Regions from separate parts of the Streptomyces sp. NBC_00670 genome, predicted to be linked through region 1. Evidence: riboswitches for the same ligand, from Rfam matches in the RefSeq annotation. Region 1 holds a riboswitch; each other region holds the start of a gene.
The links. Region 1 has a riboswitch for cobalamin ahead of OIE12_RS25585 (HoxN/HupN/NixA family nickel/cobalt transporter). Riboswitches for the same ligand answer to the same signal wherever they lie in the genome.
Positions count from the first base shown of each region.

Region 2: it holds a riboswitch for cobalamin, as region 1 does, so the genes downstream of both, OIE12_RS21935 (ribonucleoside-diphosphate reductase subunit alpha) here and OIE12_RS25585 (HoxN/HupN/NixA family nickel/cobalt transporter) in region 1, are expected to answer to the same signal.
Region 3: it holds a riboswitch for cobalamin, as region 1 does, so the genes downstream of both, OIE12_RS07485 (cobalamin biosynthesis protein) here and OIE12_RS25585 (HoxN/HupN/NixA family nickel/cobalt transporter) in region 1, are expected to answer to the same signal.

Region 1 is NZ_CP109017.1:5,764,994-5,771,409, reverse strand. Features, by position in the region: gene OIE12_RS25615 (LLM class F420-dependent oxidoreductase) at 1-332, opposite strand, end outside; gene OIE12_RS25610 (ATP-binding protein) at 546-1,697, shown strand; gene OIE12_RS25605 (nucleotide pyrophosphohydrolase) at 1,694-2,101, shown strand; gene OIE12_RS25600 (DUF6099 family protein) at 2,275-2,751, shown strand; gene OIE12_RS25595 (cell division protein SepF) at 2,800-3,210, opposite strand; gene OIE12_RS25590 (ArsR/SmtB family transcription factor) at 3,311-3,664, opposite strand; cobalamin riboswitch at 3,843-4,054, shown strand; gene OIE12_RS25585 (HoxN/HupN/NixA family nickel/cobalt transporter) at 4,085-5,257, shown strand; gene modA (molybdate ABC transporter substrate-binding protein) at 5,443-6,255, shown strand; gene modB (molybdate ABC transporter permease subunit) at 6,312-6,416, shown strand, end outside.
Region 2 is NZ_CP109017.1:4,908,671-4,915,086, reverse strand. Features, by position in the region: gene OIE12_RS21950 (GntR family transcriptional regulator) at 1-456, shown strand, start outside; gene OIE12_RS21945 (DUF3311 domain-containing protein) at 632-925, shown strand; gene mctP (monocarboxylate uptake permease MctP) at 922-2,532, shown strand; cobalamin riboswitch at 2,731-2,853, shown strand; gene OIE12_RS21935 (ribonucleoside-diphosphate reductase subunit alpha) at 2,978-5,347, shown strand; gene OIE12_RS21930 (ribonucleotide-diphosphate reductase subunit beta) at 5,347-6,375, shown strand; gene OIE12_RS21925 (hypothetical protein) at 6,288-6,416, opposite strand, start outside.
Region 3 is NZ_CP109017.1:1,676,127-1,682,542, forward strand. Features, by position in the region: gene OIE12_RS07470 (lysozyme) at 1-62, shown strand, start outside; gene OIE12_RS07475 (inorganic phosphate transporter) at 211-1,491, shown strand; gene OIE12_RS07480 (hypothetical protein) at 1,504-1,719, shown strand; cobalamin riboswitch at 2,079-2,218, shown strand; gene OIE12_RS07485 (cobalamin biosynthesis protein) at 2,319-3,272, shown strand; gene OIE12_RS07490 (cobyric acid synthase) at 3,269-4,801, shown strand; gene cobN (cobaltochelatase subunit CobN) at 4,798-6,416, shown strand, end outside.

The DNA of each region.
Region 1 (6,416 bases):
TCCTCGTACCAGCCCGCGCCGAGACCGAGTTCGACCCGGCCGCCGGACATCTGGTCGACCTGGGCGACCTGGATGGCGAGCACGCCGGGCAGCCGGAAGGTGCCGGCGGTCATGAGCGTGCCGAGGCGGATACGGCGGGTCTCCCGGGCGAGCCCCGCGAGGGTGACCCAGGCGTCGGTGGGCCCGGGCAGCCCGTCGCCGTCACCCATCCTGAGGTAGTGGTCCGAACGGAAGAAGGCGTCGAACCCGAGTTCCTCCGTCGCCTTGGCGACGGCGAGGAGCGTGTCGTAGTCGGCACCCTGCTGGGGCTCGGTGAAGATGCGGAGGTCCATACGCTCCATCCTGCCTGGCGGCGGGGGTGGAGCGCGACGGGGGTGACCACGCGGCGGTTCTCCGCCCCCGCGCGCCCGCAGGGGCGCGGGAACCGCGCGACCAGCCACGACGCGCCGCGCACGACAACCCGCCCTCCGCCCCGGTCCCCCGTTCGTGCGAAGCACTCCCCGGCGGAACGGTTCGCCGCGCCCACCGCCGTCTACGTTCCCCGCATGCACCCGCCCCCGGCCCCCGCGCGGACCCCCACCACCCTCCGCCCCCACCTCACCGAACTCCACCTCTCCACCTACGCCGGCCACCGCCGCACCACCCTCCCGCTGGGCCGTCTCACCCTCCTCACCGGCCCCAGCGGCAGCGGCAAGTCCCGCGCCCTGGAGGCCTACGCCGCCCTCGCCCGCCTCGCCGCCGGCGCCGACCTCACGGAGGCGTTCCCGGCCCCGGCGACCTGCGTGCCCCGCACCGCCCGCCCCGACCCCCAGCACCGCCGCGGCTTCCGCATCGGCTGCACCGCCGACGGCCCCGCCGGTCCCGTCCGCCTCGACGTGGCCGTCCAGGTCGAACCCGAACTCCGCCTCGTCGGCGAACGGTTGACGTCCGACGGGCTGCCGCTGCTGCAGACCGCGCTGCGCGACCCCGGCCGCCGCGTCGTGCAGGCCGCCTGGCACACCGCCGGCGCCGTCCCGGTGACGAGGGGGCCGTTGCCCGACGACCGGCTCGGCACCGCCCTGCTCCCGCTGCGCGTGGCCGGGGGCACCGACGGTCAGCGCAGGGTGCTCGCGGCCGCCGAGCAGATGGTGGTGGCACTGCGCTCGGTCTTTCCCTGCGACCCGCGCCCCGAGCGGATGCGCGCCCCCGTGGCACCGGGCGGGGGCCGGCTGCTGTCCGGCTGCGACAACCTCGCCGACGTGCTGTTCCGCACCCGCGAAGAGTGCGGGCAGCGGCACGCGCTGCTGGTCGCCGCCGTCCGCGCCGGCACCGCGGGGACGGTGACCGGACTGCGGGTGGAGCACGGTGACGACGGCCTTCTCCGCGCCTGCGTCGACCGCGGCGAGGGCTCCCCGGCCACGCCGCTCGAACTGCTCGGCGACGGCGAACTGCGCCATCTCGCCCTCGCCCTGGTACTGCTCACCGGGCCCGGAGTCCTGGAGGTGGACCCCGTGGGGGAGGTCCCGGCGGCATTGCAGACGCTCACCGTGCTGGCGGACGGCCTCGACCGCTCCCTGGACCCGCACCAGCTGCGGGAACTGCTGCGGCTGGCGGTGCGGATGTGCGACCGCGGGCACATCCGGCTGATCGGCGCGGTCGCCGACGCCTCGCGGGTGGCCGGGGTGGAGGGCGTGACGGTGCTACACCTGGGCGCGTGAACGAACACCCGCATGAGGAACAGCCCCATGACCAACACCCGCCGGATCTGGCCCATTTGCAACGCCGGCTCGTGGACTTCGCGGCCGCGCGCGGCTGGTGGCCGCACCACACCCCGAAGAACCTGGCGGCCGCGCTGAGCGTGGAGGCGTCCGAACTGCTGGAGATCTTCCAGTGGCTGACACCGGAGCAGTCGGAACGGGTGATGACGGACCCCGAGACCGCGTTCCGGGTCCGGGACGAGGTCGCTGACGTGCTGGCGTATCTGCTCCAGCTCTGCGAGCGGCTGGACGTCGACCTGCTGACGGCGCTGGACGAGAAGATCGACCGCAACGAGATCCGCTTCCCCGCACCCGCCCCGGTGCCCGAACCGGGGACTGCCCCGGAGCCCGCCCCCGAGGCGTGAACCCCACCCTCCTTCGTCACTCCATGTAGTGATGATGTTGTCCACCATCGGCCCTCTGTCCACAGATTTCGGACGACCTCTGGCTTTTCGACTGGATGACCTTCACTCTGGGTAATGAACAAGGGAGTCGGGTGGGCGCGTGGCGAGCGCGCCGGAGGGAACGGGGGCAGCGCATGGACGCGGTGCGGCTCATCGTGGAGAGCAGGCGTGCCCTGACGGACAGCGAGGACGCCTTACGGATCACGGCGGAGGCGTGGCAGGCCTACGCCCTGGCGCAGGCGATCGGCAGCCGGCTCGCGGTGTCCGGCCCCCCGCAGCTCCGCGGCGAGGCGCTGGGGCTGACGGAACTGGCGGGCAGAGGGTGCGGGGTCCTGGACGCCCCGCCACCCCTCGTCGCCGATCTGCGCGCCGCGCACCTCACCGAACTGGGCGACGCGCGCAAGGCATTGCTGGAACTGGGCTCGCTGCTCGTGGAGGTGGCCATGTCACTGGTCGCCCTCGCGAGCACGGCGGGAGAGGAAGGGGCGTACTGGCAGTGCATGGAAGCGATCGACGCGGCGGACGAGTCCCGGGACCGTGTCCAGGAGATGCTCCGCCGTCTGGCACTGACGGAGGAGGAGCCCACCCGCTGGGACGCGGCACTGGGCTGACCCGGGCGCGGAGCCGTTCGGAACCACGGCGCCCCGCGCCCCGCGCCCCTACTGGGGCGGGGTGACCTCCGTGTCCGGTGGGGTGAGGAGGAAGACGTTCTTGTCGACCCGGTGCATGCCGCTGGCCAGGCCGAAGACGACTCCCGTGCTGAAGTCGAGGACGCGCTTGGCGACCTCCGTCTCCGCGTTGGTGAGATCGAGGAGGACCGGGACGCCGGCCATCAGCGTCTCGGCGACGTCGCGGGCGTCGGCGAAGACGTTGACCCGCAGGACGACGAACCGGCGCCTGGCCTCCGTCTCGGCCTCGGCGTAGGCCCGGTGGTCGTAGGAACGGTGGTCCACCGCCGACGGCCAGGCGTCCCGGCCACGCAGCGGCACGACCTGGGCGAGCCCTTCCCACTGTTCGTCGGTGACATCGTGGCTGTTCACCGGCCCTCCCCGTCGGCTCGCACTGGTCATCTGCACGGGCCAATTCTTACGCATCGTCACCCGATCGGCCGAACGCGACACGGTCCGCGACGCCCCCGGCATCGCGGCCGGTCTGCCGATCCGATGCGGTTCAGGTGGTTCTGACCAGTTTCAGAAGGTCCAGCATCACCGGGTCGATCACCCGGTACCGCACGATCCGCCCCTGCCGCTCCCCCGCCACCACCTCCGCCGTCCGCAGCAGCCGCAGCGCCTGCGAGACCGCCGGGTCGTTCATGCCCGTGGCGATGGCGAGGTCGGAGACGGCGAGCGGTCCCGTCCGGTCGAGGGCCAGCAGGAGGGAGAGCCGGCCGGGGTCGGCGAGCAGGGAGAAGCGGTCGGCCCAGGCGCGTACGGCCTCCGGCTCACCGATGGCGGCGATGGCCTCGCACACCCGGTGGCCGTCGATGGTGCGCCGGTCGGCACGGTCGGCGGGGACGAGATGCATGCGGGCATTGTTCCAGGCGGACGGCGGACGGTGGCCGGTTCCGGGGCTTTCGGATCGTCCTCGCGTGCTCCGCGGCGTCCGCGTGATCTGTGCCACCTGCCACACCTGCTCTGCGTGATCTGTCCCACCTGCAACACCTGCGCAGATATGCAGTCTTGCAGGTGTCGGCGGGCGCCCCCTATGGTGGCCGGGCCGTGGTGCTCGGGAAGACCGGTGCAGGCCCCTTTCGGGGGGTCGAGTCCGGAGCGGCCCTCGCCACTGTGATCGGGGAGTTCCCGTCCCGTGCCGCCCTCGGGTGGCGCCACTGGTCGTGCGCACGCACGGCCGGGAAGGTTGGGGCGGGCGCGTCGACCCGTCAGCCAGGAGACCGGCCACGGCATCTCACGAAGTGATCCACGAGGTGCTGGAGCGTGATGCGAAATGGCCCTGCCCGCGCGCCCTTCCGGGCGATCGTCCGCGACCCCCGCGGCCCCCACAGACCCCGCGACCCCCGCGGCCGACGCGGCCGCCGTCCCCACCGTCTCCTTCCGCTGGCGGCGTGAGGACACCGTCCGTACCGCCGGACTGCTGGCGGTGATCCTGGCCCTGCACGTGGTGGCGTTCGGGGTGCTGTTCCTGCTGGTGGTGCCCGAGCACTACGAGGTCGGCTCCAAGGCCTTCGGCATCGGGCTCGGCATCACCGCCTACACGCTCGGCATGCGGCACGCCTTCGACGCCGACCACATCGCGGCCATCGACAACACCACCCGCAAGCTCATGGCCGACGGCAAGCGTCCGGTGTCGGTCGGGTTCTGGTTCGCGCTCGGGCACTCCGGCGTGGTGGTCGCCATGGCCGCGCTGGTGGCGGGCGGCGCCGCGCTCGCCGGCACGCTGCTGGACGACGGCTCGCGCACGCACCAGGTGCTGGGCGTGGTCGGCACCACCGTCTCCGGCGGCTTCCTGTATCTGATCGCCGCCCTGAACCTGGTGGCGCTGCTCGGCATCCTGCGGGTGTTCCGGGCGATGCGGGCCGGCACGTACGACGAGGAGGCGCTGGAGGCGCATCTGGACTCGCGGGGGTTCATGAACCGGATCCTGGGCCGGCTCACCCGCTCCATCAGCCGTCCGGGGCAGATGTTCCCACTCGGCTTCCTCTTCGGGCTCGGCTTCGACACCGCGACCGAGGTGACGCTGATGGTGATGGCGGGCAGTGGTGCGGCCGCGGGGCTGCCGTGGTACGCGATCCTGTGCCTGCCGTTGCTGTTCGCCGCCGGGATGAGCCTGTTCGACACGCTGGACGGGACGTTCATGAACTTCGCCTACCAGTGGGCGTTCTCCAACCCGGTGCGCAAGGTGTTCTACAACCTGACGATCACGGGGTTGTCGATCGCCGTCGCGTTCGTGATCGGGACGATCGAGCTCGTTGGCGTGCTGCACGAGAAGCTGGATCTGACGGACTCCGTGACGGGGTGGATCGCGGGGCTGGATCTCGACAACGTCGGGTACGTGATTGCCGGGCTGTTCGTGGTGGTGTGGGCGTTGGCCATCGGGTACTGGCGGCTGGCTCGGGTCGAGCAGCGGTGGGGGCGGCCGCGGGCGGCCGACGGCGGGTGAGGGGGCACGGGGCTCCGCCCCGTTTCGCGCAGTTCCCCGCGCCCCTGATGTAACGCACGTGCCAGGTTGATTCGCTAGACACCGTTGCTTCTGCTGGCGATCTGGTGCCCTCTGCCTCGTATCTGCGAGAATATGATCAGGGTGGCCATGAGGTGTGACGCCCAGGCAGAGGGAGACCTTCAGTGATGACCCGTATGTCCCGCCGTGCTCGTCGGCGGGTGTTCGCCGGGGTCGGTGTCGCCGCCGTGCTGGTGGCGGCCGGTGCCTGTTCGTCCGATTCCGATTCCGGTTCCGGTTCCGGTTCCGATGACTCGGCGAAGGTCTCCGGGACGGTGACCGTGTTCGCGGCGGCCTCCCTCCAGGAGAGCTTCACCGCGCTGGGGAAGACGTTCGAGAAGCGGTACCCGGGCACGAAGGTCACCTTCAACTTCGGCGGCAGTGACAGCCTCGCCGCCGGGATCACCGGCGGCGCCCCCGCCGACGTGTTCGCCTCCGCCAGCCCGAAGACGATGAAGACAGTGACGGACGCCAAGGACGCGGCCGGTACGCCGTCGACCTTCGTGCGCAACCGTCTGGAGATCGCCGCCCTGCCCGGCAACCCCGACAAGATCTCCTCCCTGAAGGACCTGACGAAGTCGGGGCTCAAGGTCGTCCTGTGCGCCAAGACCGTGCCGTGCGGCGCGGCCGCGCAGACCGCGCTGGAGGCGAGCGGCCTGAAGCTCACCCCCGTCTCGTACGAGCAGGACGTCAAGAGCGCGCTGACGAAGGTGGAGCTGAAGGAGGCCGACGCGGCCGTCGTCTACCGCACCGATGTGAAGGCGGCGGGTGACAAGGTGGAGGGCGTGGAGTTCCCCGAGTCGGCCAAGGCCGTCAACGACTATCCGATCGTCCAGCTGAAGAACGCGGAGAACGCGGCCGGGGCGAAGGCGTTCATCGCCCTGGTGAAGTCGGCGGAGGGCCAGAAGGTGATGAGCGCGTCCGGGTTCCTCTCACCGTGACGGGCGGGCTTCGACGTGCGCGGCCGGTCCGGGGCGGCCGTCGCACGGGCGCCCCGCTGCCGGGCGGCCGACGCACCCGCGTCCCGCTGCCGGGCGGCCGTCGCACCGGCGCCCCGCTGCCGCTGCTGCTCCCTGCCCTGGTGGGCCTCCTTTTTCTCCTG
Region 2 (6,416 bases), 860 kb from region 1:
GCACAGGGCCTGGAGCCCACCTCCCAGCTCCTGGACATCGGGTACATCACCGCCGACGACCGGCTCGCGGAGCTCCTCGACATCACCGCCGGCGGCCGGGTGCTGCGCATCGAACGGCTGCGCATGGCCAACGCCGAGCCGATGGCCATAGAGACGACCCATCTGTCGGCCAAGCGCTTCCCGGCGCTGCGCCGCTCGCTGGTGAAGTACACCTCGCTCTACACCGCGCTGGCCGAGGTCTACGGCATCCACCTCGCGGAGGCCGAGGAGACGATCGAGACGTCGCTGGCCACGCCGCGCGAGGCCGGGCTGCTCGGCACGGACGTGGGGCTGCCGATGCTGATGCTCTCCCGCCACTCCCTGGACAAGGAGGGCCGGCCGGTGGAGTGGGTGCGGTCGGTGTACCGGGGCGACCGGTACAAGTTCGTGGCTCGGCTCAAGCGGCCGCTGGACTGAGCGGCTCCCGGGCTCACGCCATGTTCGGGACGGGTGCGTGACCTACCGTGACCACCTGTCCCCTTTTCGTCGCCTTCCCCAACCGTTATGCGGACAAGGGTTCCGTTCCCTGGACGCGGTGACCTAGATTTCCCTGCGCATTGCCCGGTTGACCAGCGAGGGGACGGAGCCGCACATGTCAGATGCCCCAGGAGTCGGCAGAGGGGTGGTGACGCCCTTGCGGGTCGCCATCGGCCTCTGCCTCGTCGCGCCGTTCGTGGCGATGCTGTGGGTCGGTTCGTACGCCAAGACCGACCCGACGTTCATCGGCATCCCGTTCTTCTACTGGTACCAGATGCTGTGGGTGCTCATCTCCACCGTGCTGACGGTGACCGCCTACAAGCTGTGGCAGTTCGACCAGCGCGGGCGGGCCTCCCGTGACGCCTCCGCGGCCTCGGCGGCCTCCTCGAAGGGAGGTGCGGCGGAATGAAGGACGGCGTGAACGGCGTCGCACTCGGCGTCTTCATCTTCTTCTTCGTGCTGGTCACCGCGATGGGCTTCCTCGCGGCCCGCTGGCGCAAGGCCGAGAACGAGCACAGCCTGGACGAATGGGGTCTGGGCGGACGGTCGTTCGGCACCTGGATCACCTGGTTCCTGCTGGGCGGCGACCTCTACACCGCGTACACCTTCGTGGCCGTCCCGGCCGCGATCTACGCGGCGGGCGCCTCCGGGTTCTTCGCCGTGCCGTACACCATCCTGGTGTACCCGCTGGTCTTCACCTTCCTGCCGCGCCTGTGGTCCGTCAGCCACCGGCACGGGTACGTCACCACCTCCGACTTCGTGCGCGGGCGGTTCGGCTCCAAGGGGCTCTCGCTCGCGGTGGCCGTGACCGGCATCCTGGCGACGATGCCGTACATCGCGCTCCAGCTCGTCGGCATCCAGGCGGTGCTCGACGTGATGGGCGTGGGCGGGGGCGAGAACACCAACTGGTTCGTGAAGGACCTGCCGCTGCTGATCGCCTTCGGCGTCCTGGCCGCGTACACGTACTCCTCCGGACTGCGGGCCCCCGCGCTGATCGCGTTCGTCAAGGACGCGCTCATCTACATCGTCATCGCGGTCGCGATCATCTACATCCCGATCAAGCTCGGCGGCTTCGACGACATCTTCGCCTCGGCGGGCGAGAAGTTCGCGAAGGCGGGCGCGGGCGGCGTGATCCCGGCCGCAGGCGGACAGTGGACGTACGCCACGCTCGCGCTCGGCTCGGCGCTGGCACTGTTCATGTACCCGCACTCGATCACGGCGACGCTCTCCTCGCGCAGCCGTGAGGTGATCCGGCGCAACACCACGATCCTGCCGCTGTACTCGCTGATGCTGGGTCTGCTGGCGCTGCTGGGCTTCATGGCGATCGCGGACGGGATCTCCGTGAAGAACGGCCAGCTGGCCATCCCGCAGCTGTTCGAGAACATGTTCCCCGACTGGTTCGCGGGTGTGGCCTTCGCGGCCATCGGGATCGGCGCGCTGGTGCCGGCGGCGATCATGTCGATCGCGGCGGCGAACCTCTTCACCCGCAACATCTACAAGGACTTCATCAAGCCGGACGCGACGCCGAAGCAGGAGGCCCAGGTCTCCAAGTTCGTCTCGCTGCTGGTCAAGGTGGGCGCGCTGGTCTTCGTCCTGACGATGGACAAGACGGTGGCGATCAACTTCCAGCTGCTCGGCGGCATCTGGATCCTGCAGACGTTCCCCGCGCTGGTGGGCGGCCTGTTCACCCGCTGGTTCCACCGCTGGGCGCTGCTGGCCGGCTGGGCGGTCGGCATGGTGTACGGCACGGTGGCCGCGTACGGCGTGGCCTCGCCGACGCAGAAGCACTTCGGCGGGTCCTCGGACGAGATCCCCGGCATCGGGGAGATCGGCTACATCGGTCTGACCGCGTTCGTGCTGAACGTGGTGGTGACGGTGGTGCTGACGTTCGTCCTGCGGGCGGCGAAGGCGCCGGAGGGCGTCGACGAGACGACGGCGGACGACTACACGGTGGACGTCGGCGACGCCGGCGTCGAGCCGGAGCTCCCGCCGGCGACGGCGGGGACGTCGCACTAGTCGTCGCGATACGCGCCACGTGCGCGGAAGGCCGCGGCTGCCCCTCGGGGGCGGTCGCGGCCTTGGTGCGTGCGCCGCCTCCCCGGGGTTCGCGCGTGGGCCGCCTCCCCGGGATTCGTGCCGGGCCGCCCTCCCGAGACTCCCTGCCCGCGTCCGACACAACATCTGGTCCCTCAACCGGCCGTCCGCCACAACATGTATGCTCAGCACGCTGCCGCCGCAGGGGAATCCGGTGTGAATCCGGAGCTGTCCCGCAACGGTGTATCCACGCGTACGCGCGTCGAGGTGAGTCCGAGGACCTGCCGGCAGTGCGCCCGGCCGTCCGGCCGGGTGCCCGACGTCCGGGCCTCGTGGAATGGGCCGGGGACGCGACCCGGCGCACCCGCGCGCCACCGTGTTGCTCCCTGTCCTCGTCATGGCCCGTGCCGAACGAGGGAGAGCACCCATGACCATCGCCCCGGCGGTTCCCGCCCCGGCGCCCCCGGCGGTCGGGGAACCCGACGGCCCCGGCGCCGCCCTGCTGCGCACCCTCACCGCGCTGACCGTCGACCTCCAGGGCGCCGACCCCGGCCGGGTCGCCGCCGCGGCCCTGCGCGGCCGGTCCGCCCACGCCGACGAGGCCGAGCTGCGCGAGCTGGCCACGGAGGCGGCCGCCGGGCTGATCTCCGAGGACCCGGCCCACTCCCGGCTGGCCGCCAGGCTGCTGACCCTCGGCATCCGCGCCGAGGCCGCCTCGCAGGGCGTCGTCTCCTTCACCGACTCCGTCGCCACCGGCCACCGCGAGGGCCTGATCGCCGACCGCACCGCCGCGTTCGTACGGCTGCACGCGGACCGCCTGGACGCGCTGATCGACCCGGACGCCGACGACCGCTTCGGCTACTTCGGCCTGCGCACCCTGCACAGCCGCTATCTGCTGCGCCACCCGCTCACCCGCAAGGCCGTCGAGACGCCGCAGCACTTCCTGCTGCGGGTCGCCTGCGGACTCGCCGAGGACGACAGCACGCGGTCCGTGGACGAGGTCGCCGCCCTGTACGGCCTGATGAGCCGCCTGGACTACCTCCCCTCCTCCCCCACCCTCTTCAACTCCGGCACCCGGCACGCCCAGATGTCGTCCTGCTACCTCCTGGACTCCCCCAAGGACGAGCTGGACTCCCTCTACGACCGCCTCCACCAGGTCGCCCGGCTCTCCAAGCACGCCGGCGGCATCGGCATCGCCTACTCCCGCGTCCGCGCCCGGGGTTCGCTGATCCGCGGCACCAACGGGCACTCCAACGGCATCGTCCCGTTCCTGAAGACGCTGGACGCCTCGGTGGCCGCCGTGAACCAGGGCGGCCGGCGCAAGGGCGCGGCGGCGGTCTACCTGGAGACCTGGCACGCGGACGTCGAGGAGTTCCTGGAGCTGCGGGACAACACCGGCGAGGACGCCCGCCGCACGCACAACCTGAACCTCGCGCACTGGATCCCGGACGAGTTCATGCGCCGGGTGGACGCCGACGGCACCTGGTCGCTGTTCTCCCCCGCCGACGTGCCGGAGCTGACCGACCTGTGGGGCGCCGAGTTCGACGTCGCCTACCGCAGGGCGGAGGAGGCGGGGCTCGCCCGGAGGACACTGCCCGCCCGTGAGCTGTACGGCCGCATGATGCGTACGCTCGCGAGCACCGGCAACGGCTGGATGACCTTCAAGGACACCGCCAACCGGACCGCGAACCAGACCGCCGAGCCCGGCCACGTCGTCCACTCCTCGAACCTCTGCACGGAGATCCTGGAGGTCACGGACGACGGGGAGACGGCGGTCTGCAATCTGGGCTCGGTCAACCTCGGCGCGTTCGTCCGGGACGGGGACCTCGACTGGGAGCGGCTGGACGCCACCGTCCGCACCGCCGTGACCTTCCTCGACCGGGTCGTCGACATCAACTTCTACCCGACCGAGCAGGCGGGCCGCTCCAACGCCCGCTGGCGCCCGGTGGGGCTCGGTGCCATGGGGCTCCAGGACGTGTTCTTCCGGCTGCGCCTGCCCTTCGACTCCCCCGGGGCGAAGGCCCTGTCCACCCGCATCGCCGAGCGGATCATGCTCGCCGCGTACGAGACCTCCGCCGACCTCGCCGAGCGCCACGGCCCCGCGCCGGCCTGGAAGAAGACCCGTACGGCCCGGGGCGTACTGCACCCCGACCACTACGGCGTCGAGCACACCTGGCCGGAGCGCTGGGCCGCGCTGCGGGAACGCATGGCGACGACCGGGCTGCGCAACTCGCTGCTGCTTGCCATCGCGCCGACCGCGACCATCGCCTCGCTCGCCGGTGTCTACGAGTGCGTCGAGCCGCAGGTGTCCAACCTGTTCAAACGCGAGACGCTGTCGGGCGAGTTCCTCCAGGTCAACTCGTACCTGGTGGACGACCTCAAGCGACTCGGCGTGTGGGACGCGCGCACCCGGGAGGCGCTGCGCGAGGCGAACGGCTCGGTGCAGGGCTTCTCCTGGATCCCCGAGGACGTGCGCGCGCTGTACCGCACCGCCTGGGAGATCCCGCAGCGCGGCCTGATCGACATGGCCGCCGCCCGCACCCCGTACCTCGACCAGGCCCAGTCGCTGAACCTGTTCCTGGAGACGCCGACCATCGGGAAGCTCTCCTCCATGTACGCCTACGCCTGGAGGTCCGGGCTGAAGACGACGTACTACCTGCGCTCCCGCCCGGCCACCCGTATCGCCCGCGCGGCACGGGCCACCGCGGCCACCGCCCCCGCCGCACCGGCCGCTCCGGACCCCGAAGCGGTCGCCTGCTCCCTGGAAAACCCCGAGTCCTGCGAGGCCTGCCAGTGATGTCCACCGAGACCCCCGCGAACCCCACCAAGAACCTGCTCGACCCGGGCTTCGAGCTCACCCTGCGCCCCATGCGCTATCCCGACTTCTACGAGCGCTACCGGGACGCCATCAAGAACACCTGGCACGTCGAGGAGGTCGACCTCCACTCGGACGTCGCCGACCTGGCGAGGCTCAGCCCCGAGGAGCAGCATCTGATCGGCCGCCTGGTGGCCTTCTTCGCCACCGGCGACTCGATCGTCGCGAACAACCTGGTGCTGACGCTGTACAAGCACATCAACTCCCCGGAGGCGCGGCTGTACCTGTCCCGCCAGCTCTTCGAGGAGGCCGTGCACGTCCAGTTCTATCTGACGCTCCTTGACACCTATCTGCCCGACCCGGACGACCGGGCCGCCGCCTTCGCGGCCGTGGAGAACATCCCGTCCATCCGGGAGAAGGCCGAGTTCTGCTTCCGGTGGATGGACTCGGTCGAGTCGATCGACCGCCTGGAGACCAAGGCCGACCGCCGACGCTTCCTCCTCAACCTGATCTGCTTCGCCGCGTGCATCGAGGGGCTGTTCTTCTACGGCGCGTTCGCCTACGTCTACTGGTTCCGCGGCCGGGGCCTGCTGCACGGCCTGGCCACCGGCACCAACTGGGTGTTCCGGGACGAGACGATGCACATGTCGTTCGCGTTCGACGTCGTCGACACCGTCCGCAAGGAGGAGCCGGACCTCTTCGACGAGGAATTGGGCCGGCAGGTGACCGACATGCTTACGGAGGCCGTCGAGGCCGAGCTGCAGTTCGCGCGCGACCTGTGCGGTGACGGCCTCCCGGGGATGAACACCGACTCCATGCGGCAGTACCTGGAGTGCGTCGCCGATCAGCGGCTGAGCCGGCTCGGCTTCGCTCCGGTGTACGGCGCGGAGAACCCGTTCTCCTTCATGGAGCTCCAGGGCGTTCAGGAGTTGACCAACTTCTTCGAGCGGCGGGCGTCGGCGTACCAGGTCGCGGTGGAGGGCTCGGTCGGCTTCGACGAGGACTTCTGACCGCTCTCCCGCTCGGCCTCCTGCCGTCCCCGCGCCGCCCT
Region 3 (6,416 bases), 4.1 Mb from region 1:
CCGGCGACCAGAACCGCTTCAACGGCTCGCTCGCCGGGTTGAAACGGTTCGCGCGGGGCTGACGCGGGGCGGCGGGTGCGCGGACACCGCCGGAAAGCGGAATCGCGGCACCCCGTTCGGGTCACCGCACCGCCCGCCCTCGTTCACCTGCCGTTCACCCAGGTTGCCTACCGTCCAGGTGACACTGACGTCCAACAGAAGCCTGGGTAAATGGAACACATCACGCTCCTCCTGGGTATCGTGATTGTCACCGCACTCGTGTTCGATTTCACGAACGGTTTCCACGACACAGCCAACGCGATGGCCACCACCATCTCGACCGGCGCCCTGAGGCCCAAGACGGCGGTGGCCATGTCCGCCGTGCTGAACCTCGTCGGCGCGTTCCTCTCCGTGGAGGTCGCCAAGACGATCTCCGGCGGCATCATCAACGAAGAGGGCCTGCGGACCGAAGTGATCTTCGCCGCCCTCGTCGGCGCGATCCTGTGGAACCTGCTGACCTGGCTGCTGGGTCTGCCCTCCAGTTCCTCCCACGCACTGTTCGGCGGTCTGATCGGCGCGGCGGTCATGTCGGCCGGCTGGTCGTCGGTGAACGGCTCGACCGTCGTCACCAAGGTCCTCATCCCGGCGGTCGCCGCGCCCGTCGTGGCCGGGCTGGCCGCGATGCTCGCGACCCGGCTGACGTACGCGATCGGCAACCGGGCCGACGAGAAGGCCACCGCGAAGGGGTACCGGGCCGGGCAGATCGCCTCGGCCGGGCTGGTCTCGCTCGCGCACGGCACCAACGACGCGCAGAAGACCATGGGCATCATCACCCTCGCCCTGGTCACCGGAGGCGTTCTCGCGCCCGGCTCCAACCCGCCGATGTGGGTCATCTTCTCGGCCGGTACGGCGATAGCGCTCGGCACGTATCTGGGTGGCTGGCGGATCATCCGCACCCTCGGCAAGGGGCTGACGGATCTGGCGCCGCCGCAGGGGTTCGCCGCGCAGACCAGTGCGGCGACGGCGATCCTCGCCTCCTCGCACATCGGTTTCTCCCTTTCCACCACCCAGGTCTGCTCCGGTGCGGTGATGGGCTCCGGGCTCGGGCGGCGGGGCGGGGTGGTCCGCTGGTCCACCGCGACCCGGATGTTCGTCGCCTGGTGTCTGACGCTGCCGGCGGCGGGGCTGGTCGGGGCGGGGGCGGAGTTCCTCACGAAGCAGGGGACGTGGGGGACGGTGGTCACGGGTGCGCTGTTGGTGGCGGGGGCCGGGACGATCTGGGTGCTGTCGCGGCGGACGCCGGTGACCGTGGACAACGTCAATGAACTCGACGCGGGTGAGGCCGGCTCCGGTGCCGTCGAGTCGCCGGGGGTGGTGACCGCGGCGATCGCCGCGGTGGCGCCGCCGCCGGTGGGGGTGCCCCCGGCGGGGGCGGGGTTGCAGGCGACCATTCCCGCGCCGGCCGCCGATGCGGGGCCGGCCGCGGAACCCAACCGTGCGGCCACGGTGTAAGGAGCGGACGGCATGAAGATCGACTGGGTTGCGCTGGGTTCCGTGTTCGGGGTCTCGCTCGTGGTGACGGTGGGGCTGGTGGGGTTGTTCACGCTCGGGATCGTGGGGCTGACGAAGAGGGAGTCGGCGCGGGGTGGGGGGGCCGTGCTTGCCGCGACGGGAGCGTACGTGTGCTTTGCCGCGTGTGCGGCGGCTGTGGCGTACGGGATTCATCTGATCGTGGCGTAGCCGGAGCCGTGGTCGTGTTGTAGCCGTGGTCGTGTTGTAGCCGTGGTGGTGGGCGGGGGTGGGTTTTTTTCGCCCCCGCCGCCCCTACCCTTCCCGTCCCTCAAGGGGCGCTGCCCCTTGGACCCCCGGGGGGGGGTGGGGAGTTGGGGTGGGTGGGAGAGGGCGCCTGAGAGCTCGGGTGGGTGGGGTTCTTGGGCGGGTGCGGGCTCGTTGTGGCTTGTCGCGCAGTTGCCCGCGCCCCTCATGGGGCGCGGCTCTTGCGTTCGTCGCGCCCCGCGCCCCTTACGGGCCACCGTTCCGCGGCGGGTTCGTGGTGGGGGGTGTGGGACTTCGCACAGCAGGTCAGGGGCAGGTTGACCTGTTGTGCGGGCGCGTGGTGGACTGCCGGGGCCAATGCGGCGGCAGGAGAGGAAGCCGGTGGAAATCCGGCGCGGTCCCGCCACTGTCACCGGGGTAGGAATCCCGGGAGCCAGGAACTCTCACCGCCGGTCTCGTCGAACCAGGGCGTGGACACCCTGAGTGAGGACATATCGCCATGCGCGGCTGCCGACCGAGGTTCACCAGCGACACCTTGACCGATCCCACGGCCGGCTGACCCCGTGGGTGCCGAACGCTTCGCGTACGGCGCCACCGCCGGCCTCCTCGGCGACCTGCTCCTCGGCGATCCGCGCCGCGGGCATCCGGTCGCCGTGTTCGGCCGTGCCGCGGCCGCCGTGGAGCGCGGGCTCTGGCGCGACCACCGTGGCTGGGGCGCGCTGCACACCGTCGTGTGCGCCGGTGGCGCCACGGCGCTCGGAGCCGTCGCCGCGCGCGCCGTACGCCGCTCCCCCGCCGCCTCGATCGCCCTGACCGCGACCGCCACCTGGGCCGTCGTCGGCGGCACCTCGCTCGTCCGCGAGGCGCGGGCCGTCGGGCGGGCGCTGGAGGCCGGTGACGTGGACGCCGCCCGGGCGCGGCTGCCGCATCTGTGCGGACGCGACCCGCAGGCGCTGGACGCCGACGGGATCGCGCGGGCGGTCGTCGAGTCCGTCGCCGAGAACACCTCCGACGCCGTCGTCGGCGCCCTGGTGTGGGGCGCCGTCGCCGGTGTGCCGGGGCTGCTCGGCTTCCGGGCCGTCAACACGCTGGACGCCATGGTGGGTCACCGCTCCCCCCGTCATCTGCGCTACGGCTGGGCCTCCGCACGCCTGGACGACCTCGCCGGTGCGCCGGGGGCGCGGCTCACCGCCGTCCTCGCGGCCGTCGCCGGACCGGACCCCCGGGGTGCGGTACGGGCCTGGCGGGCGGACGCGTCCCGGCATCCGAGCCCCAACGCCGGTCCCGTGGAGGCGTCCTTCGCGGGGGCGCTCGGGGTGCGGCTCGGCGGCACCTTGTCCTACGCGGGGCGTGTGGAGCACCGTCCGGTCCTCAACGGCACCGGGCGCGCCGTGCGGACGGACGACATCGAGCGCGCGGCGCGGCTCTCCCGACGCGTGAGCTGGCTCGCGCTGGGCGTGTGCGCGGGCGTGCGGCTCGTGTTCGGGCGCCGTCGGACGAAGGGACGTATGTCATGAGCGGCGGCACCGACCGTCGGCCGGGCGGCGGGCTGCTCGTCGCCGGAACCACCTCCGACGCCGGGAAGAGCGTCGTCACCGCCGGTATCTGCCGGTGGCTGGCGCGGCAGGGCGTCAAGGTCGCGCCGTTCAAGGCGCAGAACATGTCCCTCAACTCGTTCGTCACCCGCGAGGGCGCCGAGATCGGGCGCGCGCAGGCCATGCAGGCCCAGGCGTGCCGGATCGAGCCGACCGCGCTGATGAACCCCGTCCTGCTGAAGCCGGGCGGCGAGCGCAGCAGCCAGGTCGTGCTGCTCGGCCGGCCGGTCGGCGAGATGAGCGCCCGCGGCTACCACGGCGGCCGGCAGCAGCGGTTGCTCGGCACCGTGCTCGACTCCCTGGCCGAGCTGCGCGCCACGTACGACGCGGTGATCTGCGAGGGCGCGGGCAGCCCCGCCGAGATCAATCTGCGCCGTACCGACATCGTCAACATGGGGATCGCGCGCAACGCGAAGCTCCCCGTGGTCGTCGTCGGCGACATCGACCGGGGCGGCGTCTTCGCCTCCTTCTTCGGCACCGTCGCCCTGCTCTCTCCCGAGGACCAGGAGCTGGTCGCCGGGTTCCTCGTCAACAAGTTCCGGGGCGACGTCTCGCTCCTCGAACCCGGCCTCGACATGCTGCACGGCCTCACCGGCCGCTCCACCTACGGCGTCCTGCCGTTCCGGCACGGACTCGGCATCGATGAAGAGGATGGACTCAGGGTGTCGCTGCGCGGCACCGTACGGGAGTCGAACACCGCGCCGCCGGTCGGCGAGGACGTGCTGCGGGTCGCCGTGTGCGCGGTCCCGCTGATGTCCAACTTCACGGACGTCGACGCGCTCGCCGCCGAACCCGGCGTCGTCGTGCGGTTCGTGGACCGGCCGGAGGAGCTGGCCGACGCCGATCTCGTGGTGGTTCCGGGGACCCGGGGGACGGTCCGCGCCCTGGAGTGGCTGCGGGAGCGGGGGCTCGCGGACGCGCTGCGGCGCAGGGCGGCCGAGGGGCGGCCGGTGCTCGGGATCTGCGGCGGCTTCCAGATCCTCGGCGAACGCATCGAGGACGAGGTCGAGTCGCGCGCCGGGCGGGTGGACGGCCTCGGGGTGCTGCCCGTACGGGTCCGGTTCGCCCCCGGGAAGACCCTCGCCCGGCCCGTCGGCGAGGCCCTCGGCGAGCCCGTCGAGGGGTACGAGATCCACCACGGGGTCGCCGACGTCACCGGCGGAGAAGCGTTCTTGGACGGCTGCCGGGTCGGCGCCGTCTGGGGCACGCACTGGCACGGCTCGCTGGAGTCGGACGGTTTCCGGCGCGCCTTCCTGCGCGAGGTGGCCGCCGCCGCAGGCCGCCGCTTCGTCCCCGCCCCGGACACGTCGTTCGCCGCGCTCCGCGAGGAGCAGCTCGACCGGCTAGGCGACCTGATCGAACAGCACGCGGACACGGACGCGCTGTGGCGGCTCATCGAGTCCGGCGCGCCGCAAGGACTGCCCTTCATCCCACCGGGAGCGCCCGCATGAGCACAGTGTTGTTGTTGTCGACCGCCGACACGGACCTGCTGGCGGCCCGGGCCGCCGCCGGTGCCGGGTACCGGATCGGCAACCCCACCCGCGTGGACGTCGCCGCGGAGCTGCCCGCGCTGCTCGACGGCGCCGACCTCGCCGTCGTACGGCTGCTGGGCGGCAAGCGGGCCTGGGAGGACGGGCTCGCCGCGCTGAAGGCGTCCGGCGTGCCGACCGTGCTGCTCGGCGGGGAGACCGTGCCGGACGCCGAGCTGATGGCGGAGTCGTCGGTGCCGGCGGGCGTGGTGGCCGAGGCGCTGCGCTATCTGGTCGAGGGCGGCCCCGACAACCTCACCCAGCTCGCCCGGTTCCTGTCGGACACCGTGCTGCTGACCGGCGAGGGCTTCGACGAGCCGCGCAAGATGCCCGAGTACGGCGTGCACGGGGCACGCGCGTGCGCGCCGGGCCGCCCGACCGTCGGCGTGCTCTTCTACCGCGCCCACGAACTCAGCGGCAACACCGGCTTCGTCGACACCCTGTGCGACGCGATCGAGGCGCGCGGTGCCAACGCGCTCCCGGTGTACTGCGGTTCGCTGCGCGGTGCGGACCCCGGGCTGTACGAGCTGCTGGCGGGGGCCGACGCGCTCGTCGCCACCGTCCTCGCCGCCGGTGGCACCCACGCCTCCCAGGCGTCGGCGGGCGGCGAGGAGGAGGCGTGGGACGTCGGCGCGCTCGCCGACCTCGACGTGCCCGTGCTGCAAGGGCTCTGCCTGACCTCCTCGCGCGCCCAGTGGGAGGCGTCCGACGCCGCGCTGTCCCCCATGGACGCGGCGATGCAGGTCGCCATCCCCGAGTTCGACGGCCGGCTCGTCACCGTCCCCTTCTCCTTCAAGGAGCAGGGCCCGGACGACGTGCCGGTGTACGTCGCCGACCCCGAGCGGGCCGCGCGGGTCGCCGGGATCGCCGTGCGGCACGCGGCGCTCGGGCACAAGCCGAACGCGGAGAAGAGGATCGCGCTCGTCTTCACCGCCTACCCCACCAAGCACTCCCGGGTCGGCAACGCCGTCGGCCTGGACACGCCCGCCTCGGCCGTCCGGGTGCTGGACGCGCTGCGCGACGCCGGGTACGGGGTGCACGGATACCCGTCCGGCGGCGACGAGTTGATCCACCGGCTCATCGAGGCCGGCGGCCACGACGTGGAGTGGCTCACCGAGGACCAGCTCGCCGCCGCCCCCGCGCGCGTGCCGCTCGCCGACTACCGGGAGTGGTTCGACACGCTCGACCCCGAGCTGCGGGGCGGCATGCTGGAGGCATGGGGCGAGCCGCCGGGCTCGCTGTACGTCGACGGTGACGACATCGTGCTCGCGTCCCTCCAGTTCGGGAACGTGATCGTGATGATTCAGCCGCCGCGCGGCTTCGGCGAGAACCCCATCGCGATCTACCACGACCCCGACATGCCGCCCTCCCACCACTACCTGGCCGCCTACCGCTGGCTGGAGAACAGCTTCGGCGCCGACGCGATCGTCCACATGGGCAAGCACGGCACGATGGAGTGGCTGCCGGGCAAGGGCCTCGGCCTGAGCGCGGGCTGCGCGCCGGACGCGGTCCTCGGCGACCTGCCCCTGATCTACCC